Regions from separate parts of the Pseudomaricurvus sp. ABR4_320 genome, predicted to be linked through region 2. Evidence: predicted binding sites of a transcription regulator. Region 2 holds the regulator's gene; each other region holds the start of a gene.
The links. The regulator PhoB, encoded in region 2, activates phosphate uptake and scavenging genes when phosphate is short. The targets are predictions, from matches to a motif close to TGTCATAAANNTGTAACA.
Positions count from the first base shown of each region.

Region 1: ACXAFR_RS03165 (phosphatase PAP2 family protein) is a predicted target of PhoB. The motif match lies at 3,341-3,358, and genes of this name have one in related genera.
Region 3: ppk1 (polyphosphate kinase 1) is a predicted target of PhoB. The motif match lies at 4,024-4,041, and genes of this name have one in related genera.

Region 1 is NZ_JBSWVF010000001.1:719,984-725,663, forward strand. It holds gene bcp (thioredoxin-dependent thiol peroxidase) at 615-1,091, opposite strand; gene ACXAFR_RS03155 (malate dehydrogenase) at 1,292-2,275, opposite strand; gene ACXAFR_RS03160 (dUTP diphosphatase) at 2,516-3,142, opposite strand; gene ACXAFR_RS03165 (phosphatase PAP2 family protein) at 3,435-3,956, shown strand; gene ACXAFR_RS03170 (MJ1255/VC2487 family glycosyltransferase) at 3,953-5,041, shown strand; gene ACXAFR_RS03175 (TatD family hydrolase) at 5,074-5,680, opposite strand, start outside.
Region 2 is NZ_JBSWVF010000006.1:219,348-225,027, reverse strand. It holds gene spoT (bifunctional GTP diphosphokinase/guanosine-3',5'-bis pyrophosphate 3'-pyrophosphohydrolase) at 1-1,234, shown strand, start outside; gene ACXAFR_RS14415 (RidA family protein) at 1,249-1,632, shown strand; gene phoR (phosphate regulon sensor histidine kinase PhoR) at 1,662-3,029, opposite strand; gene phoB (phosphate regulon transcriptional regulator PhoB) at 3,031-3,735, opposite strand; gene ubiA (4-hydroxybenzoate octaprenyltransferase) at 3,838-4,707, opposite strand; gene ACXAFR_RS14395 (HU family DNA-binding protein) at 4,885-5,163, shown strand; gene ACXAFR_RS14390 (dicarboxylate/amino acid:cation symporter) at 5,197-5,680, shown strand, end outside.
Region 3 is NZ_JBSWVF010000003.1:457,286-462,965, reverse strand. It holds gene ACXAFR_RS08200 (ABC1 kinase family protein) at 1-215, opposite strand, end outside; gene ACXAFR_RS08195 (AarF/UbiB family protein) at 378-1,721, opposite strand; gene ppk1 (polyphosphate kinase 1) at 1,842-4,013, opposite strand; gene ACXAFR_RS08185 (Ppx/GppA phosphatase family protein) at 4,457-5,680, shown strand, end outside.

The DNA.
Region 1 (5,680 bases), on a different contig from region 2:
CGTTATTTTGCATTTTCCGGCTTCACTTTCTCCTGATCCATCGAACAAAACTCAATGGCTATCTAATGCTTACAAAACTATTCGTTATAAGCGAAATATACTAGTGTTATGGGCGCCATCAAGTAATTTTGCGCGCCAATAGTTAATATACTGTCACTTTAGCCGACGTGAAAGGACATTTGTACTCAAATAATCGTTTCCCTCAGCAAAAATATAGCACCTGATGCCCTGGTCACCATTCTATTGATTAAGGGGAGGGCTAATTTTGTTCATTTTATTTTTTATAGCCCATGAACATGGTCTTTGTGCGCCCCTCTCGTTGCGTGTTTCCTCCCGGATACGAAACACGCAACGTCTGGTCATGACAAAGTGGCGCATTTCAGCACCAGAGACAAAGGTGGGTAACAACCAGAAACCAGGCGAATCGAAAGATCCGAGGTCGAGCACGTGCACACCCCCCATTACTCAGCCCTCAATCAACGCCTGTTCCTCGCAATACGCATGCTTAAAAAAGACTTTTTCGTATCGAAAAAAGCTGTTAATTGAGCCTTAACTGCCCTTCGCTGTAGAAATTTAGCCTTTTCTCAATCGCTTTGGCGTTAATCTGTATCGCGTTACAGTTCGAGCTCATCCAGTATCGTAAGAACGTCCTCGTGGTGACTCTTGGTTTTAAATTTGTCCATAACAGCCTTCAAACGACCGTCTTTACCAACAATAAAGGTGGTTCTCAAGATGCCCATAAACTCTCTGCCCATGAACTTTTTCAAACCCCAGACGCCATATTTTTCGGCGACCGCGTGATCTTCATCGGACAGCAACGTAAAGTTTAGGGACTGCTTCTCCACGAAACGCAGGAGTTTAGCCTCGGGATCGGGACTGATTCCCAGGACGACGACATCCCTTTTCGCTAACTCGTCCGCGATATCTCTCAAGCCACCCGCTTGAACCGTGCACCCCGGGGTCATCGCCTTGGGATAGAAGTACACCACCACGTGATTTTTATCGCGAAAGTCCTTTAATGCAACGGCATTACCATTCTGATCTTTTAATTTAAATGCCGGAGCTAGATTGCCAATTTTTGGATAGGCCATAAACACACCCTTATCTTGTCGTTGTAACGGTAATACCTGTATACGCTAGATTTCCTGTCATCACTCATAATTCACTAAACAACGAAAATCATTGAGCAATGGAACATTATTGCGATGTCTGAAGCTCGTTCCATTACTTTCGAAATGAACGCAAAAAAAAACGCGGCCGTAGCCGCGTTTTTTCATAACTGCTGTTGCTATCAGTTTGGCAGAAGCTCTGCGACAGCATCACGCTCTTCCTGCAACTCTTTTTCAGTCGCAGTCATTTTAGCGCGGGAAAACTCGTTAATATCCACGCCCTGAACGATGGTCCAATCGCCATCTTTGCAGGTACATGGGAACGAATAGATCAATCCCTTTTCTATGCCGTAACTGCCATCGGAGTAGACACCCATAGACGCCCAGTCACCTTCCGCAGTGCCAAGAGCCCAATCACGCATGTGGAAAATTGCTGCGTTTGCTGCAGAAGCGGCAGAAGAAGCACCACGCGCTTCAATGATAGCAGCACCGCGCTGCTGTACTGTCGGGATGAAATCGGCTTCGTACCAATCTTGATCAATCAAGCCCATAGCGTCAGCACCATCAACCAGAGTTTGATGCAAATCTGGGTATTGAGTAGACGAGTGGTTACCCCAAATGGTCAGTTTGGTAACGTCATTAATGGTCTTGCCAGTTTTCTGCGCCAACTGGGTCATGGCACGATTGTGATCCAAGCGAGTCATCGCTGTAAATTGACGAGGATCAATATCTGGGGCGTTGCGCTGAGCAATCAACGCATTGGTGTTAGCTGGGTTGCCAACAACCAGCACTTTAATGTCTTTAGATGCATGATCGTTAATGGCCTTACCTTGTACGGAAAAGATTGCCGCGTTGGCTTGCAGCAGGTCTTTACGCTCCATACCTGGTCCACGTGGACGAGCACCAACCAACAGTGCGTAGTCAGTATCTTTAAACGCCACATTAGGATCGTCGGTGCAGACCATGCCCGCGACTAAAGGAAATGCACAGTCGTCCAGCTCCATCGCTACCCCTTTGAGAGCGTTGAGAGCAGGTGTGATTTCTAACATCTGCAGGATAACCGGCTGGTCTTTACCCAGCATTTCTCCCGCCGCAATTCTGAACAGCAGTGAGTAGCTGATTTGGCCGGCGGCGCCAGTAACGGTAACTCTTACGGGTGCTTTCACTATATTTCTCCGTTTACGCTTAGCTTATATGAGGGTGTTCGAGCGACGGGACTAAAGCCCTGCTAAAGCCCTTTCGAGGGCCGCTTATTATAGGGAAATCGCAACAAATTGCATCTTCCCGATCCCGTCTAGGTATCAGGGTTAGACTAAAAGCCTAGAGACATCGGAAAAATTATAACAATCGGTCAGATTTACGGCAGCGCGCTTCCCCACCCTGAAGAAGCGACCGTGATCGTCGATTTAAGAAGCCGCCGCCTGATAACGTTGCTGCAAAGAGTGATAGAGTGCATCCCGAAAATTCTCAGCGCCCGGATCCAATTCGGCGATCACCTCGACCAAGTGTTCGTTGTCCTCCTTTCCCGACCAAATCTTACGATAGCTGCCATCCTGATAGCCGTTATCCTGACGGAAGAAATTCAGTACGTTTTTACCGACATATCCGCTATAGAGCGCATCAAAGCTCAAATCTACCAACGCCATCAACTCACCAAATTTAGACAGCGGAAAGCGCTTGTTTGTCAGGGTCTCTAACGTAAAGGCTTCCAATGCCAGAGGAAATTCACGATTTTCTGCGGCCACGTTTAATCCTTCGGCAATCTCGTTGGCGACATCAGTAAGAGAATCGCCTCCTTGGAGTAAATCACTGAGCCCAAAATGCCAGATATCGATCAGCTCTAGCTGTACTTGAGGAAGATCTGGAGTTTGCTTCTTCCACCACTTCCAACCGTAGTGATCCAGCATTTCTCCACATTCAACCCAGATGGCGCGATACCATTCATGCTCCAACGAACGCCAGTCCGCGTTAATTCGGCTGTTCATTTGATTCTGAAGTTCCAACATGGTGCATAATTGGTTCGTTATGCTCATTAACCATTTTCTCCCGAGTACTAAAAGTCTTGTGATGCTTTGTTACCGCCACATCGATGGCCAAGTATCAGCCAACCTATCAATAATTACTTAAGGTGCCACATTCTTAGTCGCTTTCTCGCAAGCCGTTGATCTCCAACGCCCCACGTCATCACTGAAAACAGCTGTCATTGTAATGCCATGAATTCATCACATAGCTGTCATAGATAAATCATCTTTCTGTCACATGGCTTTTCTAAGCTTTTCCAATAAGAAAGTAAACCTACGACAGAAACCATGAGGCTAGGCGCAGATGAAAATACTGGAAAGTCTGCACAATTACGATCTTTTGACATTTGACTGGTGTTTGCGTCGCCGTCATTTTACCCAAATGACCGTCGCTGCGCGCTGGGTATCTCGTACCGCGGACGGACACCTTTATGGCCTCTTGGCGCTCGCCCTGCTCATCTCACAAGATTACCTTCTGCTCAAGCTATTGCTCATTGGATTGACCATCGAGCGAGTCGCCTATTTTATTCTAAAAAATCGCTGCCGTCGCAATCGCCCACCTCAGGCTATTCCCGGTTTTCAGAGTGTCGTACAGCCCAGCGACCAATTTAGTTTTCCCTCTGGACATACTTCGGCGGCCTTTTTCTTCAGCACGTTTTTGAGCACGTTCTTTCCTATTGCGGCATGGTTTCTTTACCCTTGGGCCGTGACGGTGGGGATGTCTCGAGTCATTCTTGGCGTGCACTTCCCTACGGATATTCTAGCGGGGGCACTGCTTGGCCATAGCATTGCGTTTGTTGTTCTCACCGCATCAGGAATTCTATGAGAGTATTTTACGGTGTCCAGGGCACAGGTAACGGCCATATCAGCCGAGCCAGAGCCCTTGCGAAACATCTTGCGCATCGTGGTATTGAGACACAGTTTTTGTTCAGTGGTCGCGAGCCAAGCGCCTACTTTGACATGCAGGTTTTCGGTGACTACTGGGTTCGACAAGGCCTGACATTCGTCACAGAGCGCGGCAAGATTAAGCTCCGAGAATCCTTGTCCCAAAACAATTTGCGACAGCTCGCGAAGGATATACGGCATTTGGATCTCAGTAACTACGACTTGGTGCTGTCAGATTTCGAACCGATCACATCCTGGTCTGCACGCCGCCAAGGACGTCAGTGTGTTTCACTCGGCCATCAATGTGCGTTTGATTTTCCAATCCCGGTTGAAGGCAGTAATCAGATAACTCGTTTACTGATGCGCTATTTTGCTCCCGGAGACTATCGACTGGGACTTCACTGGCACCATTTTAATCAACCAATTTTACCGCCGATCGTGGATTTGGATCACGCCTCAAACACGTCCCGAGACGACTTCGTGCTTGTGTATTTAGGTTTCGAATCACCGGATGACGTCATTCCACTCTTGCAAGGATTTCCCCACCAAGCATTCCACTACTATGGAAAGTTCTCTACACGGGAAGTTCGAGATAACGTCTCACTCTGTCCGCTTAGCGTAGACGGGTTCAAACAGGATCTGCAACGTTGTCGGGGCGTGATCTGTAACGCCGGATTCGAACTTGCGAGCGAGGCGTTACAATTAGGCAAGCCGATTCTGGTTAAACCTTTGTCTGGTCAGATGGAACAACTTTCTAACGCACTGGCCCTTGAGCAATTAGGTCTTGGTGGTCGGATGAACGATTTATCACCCGACGCTATCGGACAATGGCTGACTGATCCCAAAGCGCCAAATTGCCAATTTCCCGACGTTGCAGAAGCGATAGTGGACTGGATTCTTGAAGAACAGCGCCCACCCATTCAACAGCTGGCGGACGACTTATGGAGCCGTACCGTGTTTAGCGGCAAGGCACCAACACAGTCTAACCACTCAAGATCTGCATCGATGAGACTCAGCTCCTGCTGATCACTTGCCGCGCAAGATAAGTGACCGCTAAGTCAGGACGTCTTATTAAACAGGCGATGGAAATTTGCGCCGGTCTGCTCGCAGAGTTCCTGAAAGTCTACGCCTCGCAAATCAGCGACAAATTCTGCCACCTCGCGAACATAAGCTGGAACATTGGGCTTGCCCCGGTAGGGAACCGGCGCCAGATAAGGAGAATCCGTCTCGACCAGTAAACGATCCGATGGAATTTTCTTGGCAACCTCTCGCAAATCAGCCGCGTTTTTAAACGTAACTATACCGGAAATAGAAATGTAATAATTAAGATCTATCGCGGCTTTTGCCATTTCCCAATTTTCGGTAAAACAATGCAAAACACCAGCCGTCTCTAAATTGCCATGGGCTTTTATCAACTCAAGAGTATCTTGGCGAGCCTGCCGAGTATGTACAACAACCGGTAACTCGGCAGACGAGGCAGCACGCAAATGGGTCGCAAAGCTCTCCTGCTGTTGCGCTTTGCTGTCTTCACTGTAGTAGTAATCCAAACCCGTTTCACCTAAGGCGACAACCTTTGGATGTTTTGACCATTCAATTAGGTCTGCCTCTGAAGCCTGACCGGAATCAACATCCAGAGGATGAACACCAACCGATGCATAAACCTGG
Region 2 (5,680 bases):
TGCCATCCCAAAAGCCAATGGCTACCAATCACTGCACACGGTTTTGGTTGGCATGCATGGTGTCCCTATCGAGGTGCAGATTCGCACCAAAGAAATGGATGAAATGGCGAATTCAGGCATTGCCGCTCACTGGCTGTACAAATCTGATGGCAGTGAAGAAGTCGCGTCTGGCAGTCGTGCCAGAGCCCGTCAATGGATCCAGGGTCTGCTGGAGATGCAACAGCGAGCGGGAGATTCTCTCGAATTTATTGAAAACGTAAAAATCGACCTGTTTCCAGACGAAGTCTATGTTTTCACCCCTAAAGGTGAAATTGTGGAGTTGCCCGCCAGCGCGACACCGGTGGATTTTGCTTATGCCGTGCACACAGACATTGGCAACCATTGCGTGGCCTGTCGTATCAATGATCGATTGGCTCCCCTTTCTCAGGTCTTACAAAGCGGCCAAAAGGTCAAAATACTCACCTCTCCTGGCGCCCAGCCAAACCCGTCCTGGTTGAATTTTGTCACCTCAGGCAAGGCTCGCAGCGCGATTCGCCATTTCCTAAAAAATCAGCGCCATCATGAATCGATCGAGCTGGGTAAACGGTTGTTTTCCCGTTCACTGCACGAAATTGGTCTCGACTTTAACAAACTGACCGATGACCAGATCGAGGAACTGATCGCCGCGGCCGGCGCGCCCTCGCTAGACGCGATATTAGAGGAGATTGGCCTTGGCAATCGAAATTCCCACGCCTTATCCAATCTTCTGGTCGATACCAGCGAAACGGAAACCCGAGGCGCTAGCATTTATGCGCCGCTGGTCATCAGCAATGCTGAGGGCCTCGTCATTAACTTTGCCCGCTGCTGCCGCCCCATACCCGGCGATCCGATTATTGGCCATGTCAGTGCTGGCAAGGGATTGGTGATCCACAGAGACACCTGCCGCAATATCGCCGATGTACGAGACAATCCGGAAAAAATCAGCAGCGTGCGCTGGGCTCCGGATATTAGCGGGGAATTTCTGGCAGAAATCCGGGTTGAAGTTGAGTCAGAAAGAGGCATTATTGCATCTCTGGCGACGCGTATCGCAGAACTCAAAGGTAATATCGAACAGGTAAACGTTGATGAGCGCGACGCACACAACAGTGTGATCAAGTTTACTCTGGGGGTCGCCAATCGTGTTCACTTGGCCACCATTATGCGGAGGCTGAGATCTGTTCCCTCTGTGATTCGCATTATTCGTAGTAAAAGCTAACTTGGAAGACCATTATGACCAACAAGGCCATCATCAGCACCCCGAATGCTCCAGCGGCAATCGGCACCTATTCTCAAGCCGTAAAGGTCAACAATACCACCTATATTTCCGGACAAATTCCATTAGTTCCGGAAACCATGGAAATGGTATCTGACGATTTTGTTGAACAAGCACACCAAGTCTTCAAAAATTTGCAGGCGGTCTGCAACGCAGCCGGCGGCGATCTGAAAGACATCGTGAAACTGACGATCTTTATGCAGGACCTGTCAAACTTCCCACTGGTTAACGAAGTGATGGGCCAATATTTCGAAGAGCCTTATCCCGCTCGTGCAGCCGTCGGCATTAAAGAGCTTCCAAAAGCGGCGCAAATTGAAGCTGACGCCATTATGGTCATCTAAACCGGCTCACGCTACTGAGCAGGTACTCTTTATTCTGTAACCTGCTCGACAATCTTCTGAACCGGAAAAATACAGGTAAACGTAGACCCTTTCCCCTTGCGACTACGGATATTCAAACGACCGCCATGACGTAAGAGCACGTGCTTAACGATGGCCAGGCCCAATCCGGTACCTCCCGTTGACGTCGCACGACTGTCGTCGACGCGATAAAAGCGCTCCGTAAGCCGGGGCAAATGGACCGGATCAATACCATCACCGCGATCTTTGATCATTACCATAAGCCCTTGGGGATGCTTGCGCACGGTTACGGTAATTTCGCTCTCTGCCGGAGTGTATTTGACCGCATTAAAAACCAGATTTGAAAACGCACTTTGCAGCTCTTTTTCATTCCCCAAAAGTACAATATCTTCATTGCATTTGTAGCGAAATTCATGGTTTTTGTCAGCTGACAGGAGTGTTGCATCGGCAATAATCTGCTCCAACATCGGCGTCAGAGGAACAGATCGATGACGCGGAAGACTTTCATTGGTTTCCAGTTTAGAAAGCTCGATCAGATCCTGAATAAGATTGGTCATGCGCGTGCACTGACCGTCCATTTGATCGACCGCCTTCGCCCATTTTTCGGGCATATCCGGACTCATGGCGAGCGTCCCGACGTAACCTCGAATCACTGTCAGAGGGGTACGCAATTCATGAGACACATTGGCAACAAAGTCTTTGCGCATTTGTTCCAACTTAAAGATACGGGAGATATCCCGCACGACCACCAATGTCTCACCTTTACCAAACCGCGTTACCTGATATTGCAGCCGAGCACCGTTTGAATTTGGAGACGGCATATCAATGGGCTCAACGAAATCCCCGGCGTGCATATAGCGGACAAATTCAGGATGACGGATAAAGTTTAACAGTGGACTGCCAGTATCTGGACGACGCAAACCTAGCATTTGCCGCGCGGTCTCGTTAAACCATTCAATCGTATCGTTGTTACTGAGCAGGATAACACCATCGGGCAGGGCTGCGGCGGTGCGCTGTACTCGCTCAATTGTTGCCAAAAGTTGCAGACGTTCTCTTTGCTGCTCGCGGCGTAATTTGGCAATGAGATAAAAGATATCATCCCATAGCCCACTGGCTTGAGGCTGCCGCCCCGACGCACGATCAATCAACCAATGGTGCAGATTACGTAGATTCCAGAGCGTCCAGATAAAGTAAACCAGCATCCCCAGAAATAAGGAGCTGAGTAGGTAACCCGAGGCAAGTCCGAACAACAAGCAGAGCGTGAACAGTAAAATCAGCCGTGTGACTTCACTGGCGATGCCCTTACCCAGGCTGCGCTCACTACTGCCCGGTTCGGATGAGGTATTGTGAATCGGTGTAATACGAGGTCCAGCGTCCAAATCAGGTTTCTTTTGCAGCAACTTTCAACGAAAAGCGGTAACCGGCGCCACGTACCGTTTGTACAAACCGGTCGTGATCATCCAGCTGCAGAGCTTTGCGCAACCGGCGAATATGTACATCAACCGTACGCTCTTCAACATACACATTGCCACCCCAGACATGGTCCAGCAATTGGCTGCGAGTGTACACCCGTTCCTGATGCGTAAGAAAAAATTCCAATAAACGATATTCTGTCGGCCCCATCTGCACCGGTTCTTCATTGATGGTGACCCGATGGCTGATTGGGTCGAGCACCAGACCTTCCACACTGATCGGGACCGCTTCAGTCTGGTCGGTACGCCTCAGTACTGCTTTCAGACGAGCGACAAGCTCTCTGGGGGAAAAGGGCTTGGTGATGTAATCATCGGCACCAACTTCAAGGCCCTGAACTTTGTTGTCCTCATCGCTTTTGGCAGTCAGCATGATGACTGGAATTGCAGAGGTGACCTCTTCGCGACGCAATCGACGCGCCAACTCAATACCACTGGTACCTGGTAGCATCCAATCCAAAAGGATCAAATCCGGCTTACGATCAACAATAATGCTGTGTGCTGATTGTGCATCAGCGGCCTCCAGACAATGGTAGTCTGCCATTTCCAGTGCGACCCGCAACATGTCACGAATTGGGGCTTCGTCGTCAACAACCAGAATGGTTTTCTGGGGCATGTTTCCTGCCTCTGTAAAAATAAGTTGCCGCCATTAAATAACCTTTTGATTAAATTTTTGTTACAACTTTAAGTCAGGTATTGCATGACGGCAAAGACTGTTTCACCAGAGCCAGTAAAAGTCAGCAAGGATTCCGGCAAATATGACGCCACCCACCCAATTATTGTTGAGAAATGCAGTGAAACACGCCTTGCGCTCACGAAACTGTATTAGATACTGCTGATAAACAAACAAAGCGAGAACGACCACCAGGCTCGATTCGTAGATCCAACCCAGATCAAAGCGTTCTCCGACCAGCTTCATGGCAAATATAAACAGCACTTGCAAAATAGCTGTGATAGCGCGATCCGCCTCACCAAATAAAATGGCGGTCGACTTAATGCCGATTTTTAGATCATCCTCACGATCTACCATGGCATAGAAAGTATCGTAGATTACCGTCCAGATAACCGCCGCAACGAATAACAACCAGATGGCGCTGTCGAGGTAGCCTCTCTGGGCCGCAAAGGCCATGGGAATTCCCCAGGAGAAGGCCGCTCCGAGTACCAATTGGGGTAAATGTGTGTGACGTTTTGCAAACGGGTAACAAGCCGCCAACAACAGAGCTGGAACTGACAAAGCAATCGTTAGAACATTCGTAAACAGCACCAGAATGAAAGAGATCAGTACCAGAATCGTAAACAAGCTCAATGCCTGTCGCGGGCTGACTCGTTTCTGGGCCATGGGCCTGTGCTGGGTCCGCTCGACCGCGCCGTCAAAATTGCGATCGGCGTAGTCATTGATAACGCAACCCGCAGCTCGCATAAGCGTGACACCGACAACAAAAATGACGATCAACACGGGATCAGGATGCCCTGAACCAGCAATCCACAAAGACCAGAGTGTCGGCCACAGCAACAACAATGTGCCGATCGGTCGATCAAAACGCATCAATTGCCAATAGTCGCGCCAACCGGGAGATGGAGTTTCCATGTGAGCCGAGGCCAGATTTTTCATAATGATGGAATGTTATCGGGAGTTTCTACGGGTCAATGCTGCGACAGATCAAGGATAGATGCGGAATTTTTGCCAATTACGCTTTATCCTGAGGACAGCAATTGATTAAAGTCTGCGAACAATAACAAAAGCCGAAACTTTACGGGAGCAGTTATGCACAAAAGTGATATTGTAAACGCGGTAGCCGACCGGACCGACCTAAGCACCACCAAAGCCTCAGATGTGGTGTTTGCCATTTTAGAAGAAATAACCAGCGCTCTGAGTCGCAAAGACTCCGTAACTCTGGTAGGTTTTGGCAGCTTTTCAACTCGAGAGCGAGCTGCCCGCACCGGTCGCAGTCCCTCAACGGGAGAAAGTATCGCAATACCAGCCTCCACATCTGTCGTCTTTAAGCCAGGGAAAGCCCTCAAAGACGCAGTCAATCCCACCTGAATTCAATAATTGATAACCCCAAGAGCCGTTTGAATGAGTCTGACATCCCGAATATTAATTGCCATGCTGGCCGGCGTAATCGTCGGCATCCTACTGAATGTTCTGTTCGGCGGAGCCGAGCAGGGATTGGGTGGTTGGCTGAATGAATTCCTGGTCATGGGGTTGTTCGATGGCGTCGGACAAATTTTTGTTAAATCCCTGAAACTGTTGGTTGTACCCCTGGTGTTTGTATCTCTGGTCTGCGGTGCCAGTGGCCTGGGTGCTAATTCCCGCATGGGTGCCATGGCGGGCAAAACTCTGGGGCTGTACCTGTGCACCACAGCGATCGCTATTTCCATCGCTCTGTTTCTTGGTACGGTCATTCAACCAGGCACAGGAATCGGACTTGGCGAAGCCACCACCTTTGAAGCGGGAGACGCTCCATCACTCAAGCAAGTTATCGTAAATATTTTTCCTAGCAACCCCTTCGAGGCAATGGCTGAAGGCAATATGCTGCAAGTTATTGTCTTTGCCTTGC
Region 3 (5,680 bases), on a different contig from region 2:
TTTACGTATTCATCCGGAAAAATCGACGGCATGCTGGCGATAAGTTGCCCCAGCTTGACGTAGGTGGTGCCGAGATCTTCAAAAATTTCTCGCATTAAAACCGGCGCCGGAGATCGCTTGCCGAGCGCCCACTTAAGAGCGTTTTTCTGAAGAACAAAATTGGTTTGTAAAGCCCGCCGCGCTCGCAGCCAGGGGCCGGACAAAAGTTCCTGCATGCTGGTCAATCTCAAAGGCCTTGAGAAAATTCTTCTGATTGTGCCAGAAGCGGTTGGTCGTTGTCTGTATTCTTATTCTTTGTGTGCCCGTACGAGAGTACTTTGGCGCCAATGATAATTTCTTGGCGCATATAAGTATTTTATGGGGGCGAGACAAGTAATTTAAGCGCGATACTTGTCGAGTAGTGGTGCGCCGTTAAACTCCGCTTGGAGAACGGAGATAAACGTAAAAACGCCGATCAACTTGCGAGTAACCAAGGCGAAATTTTGCGACGGCAGACTGAAGCTTCGACTGGCAACCGACTTCCCCGCAATTTTGGAGGCTCGCTTCATGAGCTTGGATTGGCTCCAGCAATATTGCCCGTCAGCATTGAGATGGGCTTCTGGAAGCTCGGACTCAGGTCGCATAGGTTCCATGATTTCAATACAGAAATTCACAAAGGTCTGCTGCGCTTTCTCCGAGGCGTCTTCCTGAAGGCATCCCAGTTTTTGAAGCCCGGCTGCGACGGCCTCGTGATCACAGGCTTGAGCGGCAAAAATGGTTTCGCCCAGAGCATCGAAAAATGCATCACCAGCGTCGAGTACCGAACCAAAGTCGAGCAGGACGAGCTGGTCGTTGCCGTCCTCATTGATGGCAATGCGATAATTCCCGAAATTGGGGTCCGCTTGAAACAGCCGCCATTCATAGATTTCTTTAAACAGTAACTCCAGCATATTGGCGGCGATTTGGTTGCGCCTTTCCAATGAGAGTTCAGCGACTTGTCCACTGGTGACCGGTTCGCCATCCAGAAACGTCATTGCAATTAATTCGTCGCTACAAAGCGTTGGATAGACCTGTGGGATGACATATCGAGTATCGCTACCAAGCAGGCTGGCAGCTTTTTGCGTCATGGTGATTTCCCGGTGGTAGTCCACTTCCAGCAAAAGCTGTTCACGTAGTTGCTGTAACCAATCGTCGAAACCACGGGAAAGCTTGATCCAGCTGGTTAACTTGAGCATGCGAACGACGGCACGGAAATCACTTTCTATCGTCTCCTTCACGCCAGGATAGAGGATTTTCAGGCAGATCTCGTCACCGGTAGCAATAATTCGCGCCCGATGTACTTGGGCGAGAGAAGCAACGCCGATTGGGAGTGGGTCAATATCCAGCTCGTGATAGTGAGCGCCCAGTCGTTCGTGAAGAATTGAATCGACTTCCGGCCAACCCATCGGCTCGGTGGCGGACTCCAAACTGTGTAAGGCTTCTGTCAGTTCTTGAGGAAAGACAAACTCGCCGACCAGGGCCAGCATTTGTCCCGCTTTGACATAAGTGCCTTTTAGGTTGCCCAGCTCGGCGACGAACTTTCGCGCTTCTCGGGCCAGTAGAGGGTTGCTGTCGCGACCGGGGACAAACGTATTGATGACCTTATCTGCCATCAATGCACTGCCAGTGCGAGCACCGGCAATTGAAATGTTCAGGCTGCGAAGAAATGGATTGCGTTTCATGGTTTTGGAAAATCGTGCCATTCTATGTCTCTGCCTCGTTGAGGGGCATCATACGCGCTTGCGTACAACGCCCCAACTGCTTTGCAGTAGATACGCAGCCGGGGCTTAAAAGATGACTTCACATTTTGGTTGAGTGAAAAACTAACCTTCTTTCGGAATGTGTTTTTCCGTTTGCCGCGAGATCTCTTTTTCGCGGGCCTCGGCAGCTTTTAGCAGGCCTTTTGTTAGTCGATTTTTAGCCTGACGAATCGATGGCGCGAGTTTCCCTTCTTTTAGGTAGCGATGAATCATTTCCTGGGAGCGTATCTTGGCGTTGATTTTCATCGGACGCAGCGCATTGCTTTGAGCTTTGTCCAGCTGTCTCGCTTTGATGTTGTCACACCATTGAATCTCCAGGATGTCACGAATCATACGCTGATGATCCGGATCTAAAATCGGCACGGATACTTCGACGCGATAGTCCAGGTTTCGGGTCATCAGATCTGCGGATGAGAGGTAATAGCGAGGTTCGCCAGCGTTATGAAATGCGTAGACCCTTGGGTGTTCCAGAAAACGGTCGATAATGCTGATCGCTTCGATATTTTCCGAGCGACCTTTAACGCCTGGGATTAGCGACATCATGCCCCGGCAGATAATTCTAACTCTGACGCCGGCACTGGAGGCGTCGTAGAGCGCCTGCACAATTTTTTGATCGACCAGATTATTACACTTGATAAAGATCTCTGCGGGCAGACCGCGATTGGCATTATGGATTTCATTACGAATCAAGCGCGTGAGCCCAGGCCGATTTGTCAGTGGGCTGACCAACAGATGGTTGTAGCTGTGGCGGCGATACGTGTAGGAAATAAAATCAAAGACTTTGTAGACGTCTTCACCGATTTCCTGGTCATAAGTCAGCAAGCTGAAATCCGTGTAGATCTCTGCGGTTTTCTCGTTGAAGTTTCCTGTGCCCACATGGCTGTAGTATCGCAGGCGTCCTTTCTCCATACGGCTGATATGGATCAGTTTCGCGTGCACTTTCAGGCCAGGTACACCGAAAATGACGTTGACGCCGCCGTCGGTTAACTGATTTGCCCAGCCAATATTGGCTGCTTCGTCAAAGCGGGCTTGAAGCTCTACGACGACCGTGACGGCTTTGTTGTTGCGTCGTGCTGACAGCAGGGCGTCAACAACACGAGAGTTTTTGGCCGCGCGATAGAGGCAGATTTTTATCTCGGTGACCGCGGGATCAATCGCGGCTGTTTTCAGAAGATCTATAACGGTCGAGAAGGAGTGATAGGGATAGTAGAGCAGTATGTCCCTCTCCTGGATGACTTCAAACAGGTTTTGGTGCGCGGAGGAAAATGGCTGCGGTAATTTTGCTAGGGGTTTGTTCTCAAGATAAGCCGGGCCGATACTGGGGAAGGACATAAAATCCTTGGCGTTATGATAGCGCCCTCCAGGCATTAAACTGTCGTATTTGGTGAGCTTCAACCGTTTGATTAAAAGATCGAGCAAATCCTGCGGCATTTCGCTGTCGTAGAGAAAGCGCTCTGGCTCGCCAGATTGGCGCTTTTTAATGGAGTGAGCCACTTTATCAATCAAACTTTGATTAATGCCCTCACCCAGTTCCAGTTCGGCGTCTCGAGTCAGTTTAAAAACGTAGCCTTCCGCCGCTTTGATGGGAATGACGCCGCGAAAAACCAAGGGTATGTTGGCAATGATGATGTCTTCAAGCACGGTGAAAACACGGCCGGTCTTGCCTTTGAGTTGCGGGATCTCGACAAAACGATCCAGACGACTGGATGGAATTTCAACCAGCCCATAGCGCACGGCGTCGTCCAGGTCGACCATTTTGATCGCTAGGTAGATCTTTCCGTCGGCGACGGCAGGGAAGTTCTTCGCGGAATCGAGCAGAACGGGATCCAGCTCCGGCAAAATATGGCGGTTGAAGATCTCGTTGGCGACGCGCAGCTGTTTCTCGTCGAACTGGCGGTCTGTAATCAGATAGATTTTGCGTTTACGCAGTGCTTCCAGTATCTGTAAATGAATCTCATCAAACTGGATTTGTAAATCGCGGGAGATCTCCTGAATCTCTTGCAGCAGGTCATTATAGGCTTCTTTTTCTGCCGGCGAAGAGGAAAACGCCGCCAGACGGCTTACGTCGGCAACGCGTACTCGGTAGAACTCATCGAGATTGTTGGAAAAGATGCCCAGGTATCTCAGTCGTTGAATTGGGGGAACCTGGGGGTTACCGGCCTCTTGTAAAACGCGCTCGTTAAAGGAAAGCCAGCTGAGTTCTTTAGCGATCAAAGGGGTATTTTTCTTACTCATTACGTACAGTTGTGACAGATTTATGAAAAAACGCCGGGTAGCATAGCGTTCTAAAGTTACGGTTTTCCTTCTGCGCCGTTGTCGCGCAGAAGTTGCTGCCTAATTGTGTCAATGGCATCGACCAGCAGCGTCGCTGAAAGGGCGCTGCCGTTATGTATCAGATTGAATGGTTTCACCTCGAAAGAAGGATCTGGGAAGGTGGCCGACGGCGCCCGTTCGCGGTGTTGGCGAATGGCCCCTCAGCCTGGAGAAACCGAGAATTCATGGCACTGAATATACCCAATGCCAGCCACTATTGATACACTAGCCGACGGTTTTCGTTGCGTCGAACAGCGGGTTTGTTGAAAGCCTCTGGATTATCAGGGAGTCTCTGATAGACGCAGCATAACGGAAGGCGGACTTTTCTATCCGATAGCCGGTTATCCCACAGAAGAGAAACGGTTTTGACTGATCAACAGCCCTCGCCGGTGTTCGCGGCACTCGATCTCGGCTCGAACAGCTTTCACCTTTTGGTTGCTCGTTGTCAGGACGGCAAATTAGAAGTTATCGACCGCCACAAAGAAATGGTTCGGTTGGCATCAGGGCTTAATGACGATGGCACCTTGTCGGAAGACGCGGCGAATCGTGCATTGCGAAGCCTCGAAAGATTCGCAGAGCGATTGCGCTCGACTCCCAATGCCCATGTCCACATCGTGGGGACCAACACCCTTCGGGCGGCTTCTCGAACCGATAACTTTCTGCACGAAGCTGAGCAGATACTCGGCAATCCGATTAACATCATTAGCGGGATCGAAGAGGCGCGACTGATCTACCGGGGTGTGGTTCACGATTTGGCGCCAACCGATCATCAACGGTTGGTGGTTGATATCGGCGGAGGTTCCACCGAGCTGATCATCGGTAATTTAAAGCCGCGCCTGCTGGAAAGCCTCTATATGGGGTGTGTGAGCTATACGAAGCGATTTTTCGAAAACGGTGTTGTCAGCGCCAAGAATTACCGCAAGGCTCTGCTGTCGGCGAGAGATGAAGTACAAACGGTTGCCGAAGATTTTCATGTCGGTCATTGGTCCGAGGCCGTCGGCACTTCGGGTAGTATCCGTGCCATTCTCTCGATGCTTGAAGCTATGGGCATCAGCCCCGAGCATACGATTTCGCTTGCGGGTCTTGAAACCCTGGCGTCGAAGATCGTTCAATTTCCCCATGTCGATAAAATTGATCTGCCTGGTTTAAGCGATGATCGGCGTCCAGTCATCATTGGTGGGCTTGCCGTTTTGCATGGTGCGTTTATTGAGCTCGGCATTGAGCAGATGCAGGTTTCCAGTTATGCCCTGCGCGAGGGTATTGTTTTAGATTTGGCTGGCTTGCTTGAGGACAAGGATATTCGCATTGATACTGTCAATCGTATGATGGAACAGTATCGTGTCGATGTGGAGCACGCGAACCGGGTCGAAGAGCTGGCCATGAGCTTGCTGGCACAGGTACGTGACGACTTTGGTGTTGATTATTTTCGCGCGCGTAAAGCATTGCAGTGGGCTGCTTGTTTGCACGAAGTCGGTCTGTCGGTCTCTCATGCTAGTTACAATAAGCACAGTGCCTATTTATTGGAGCACAGCGAGATGCCGGGGTTTTCCCGCCAGGAGCAAAAGCTGTTGAGCTTTTTGGTTCTGAAT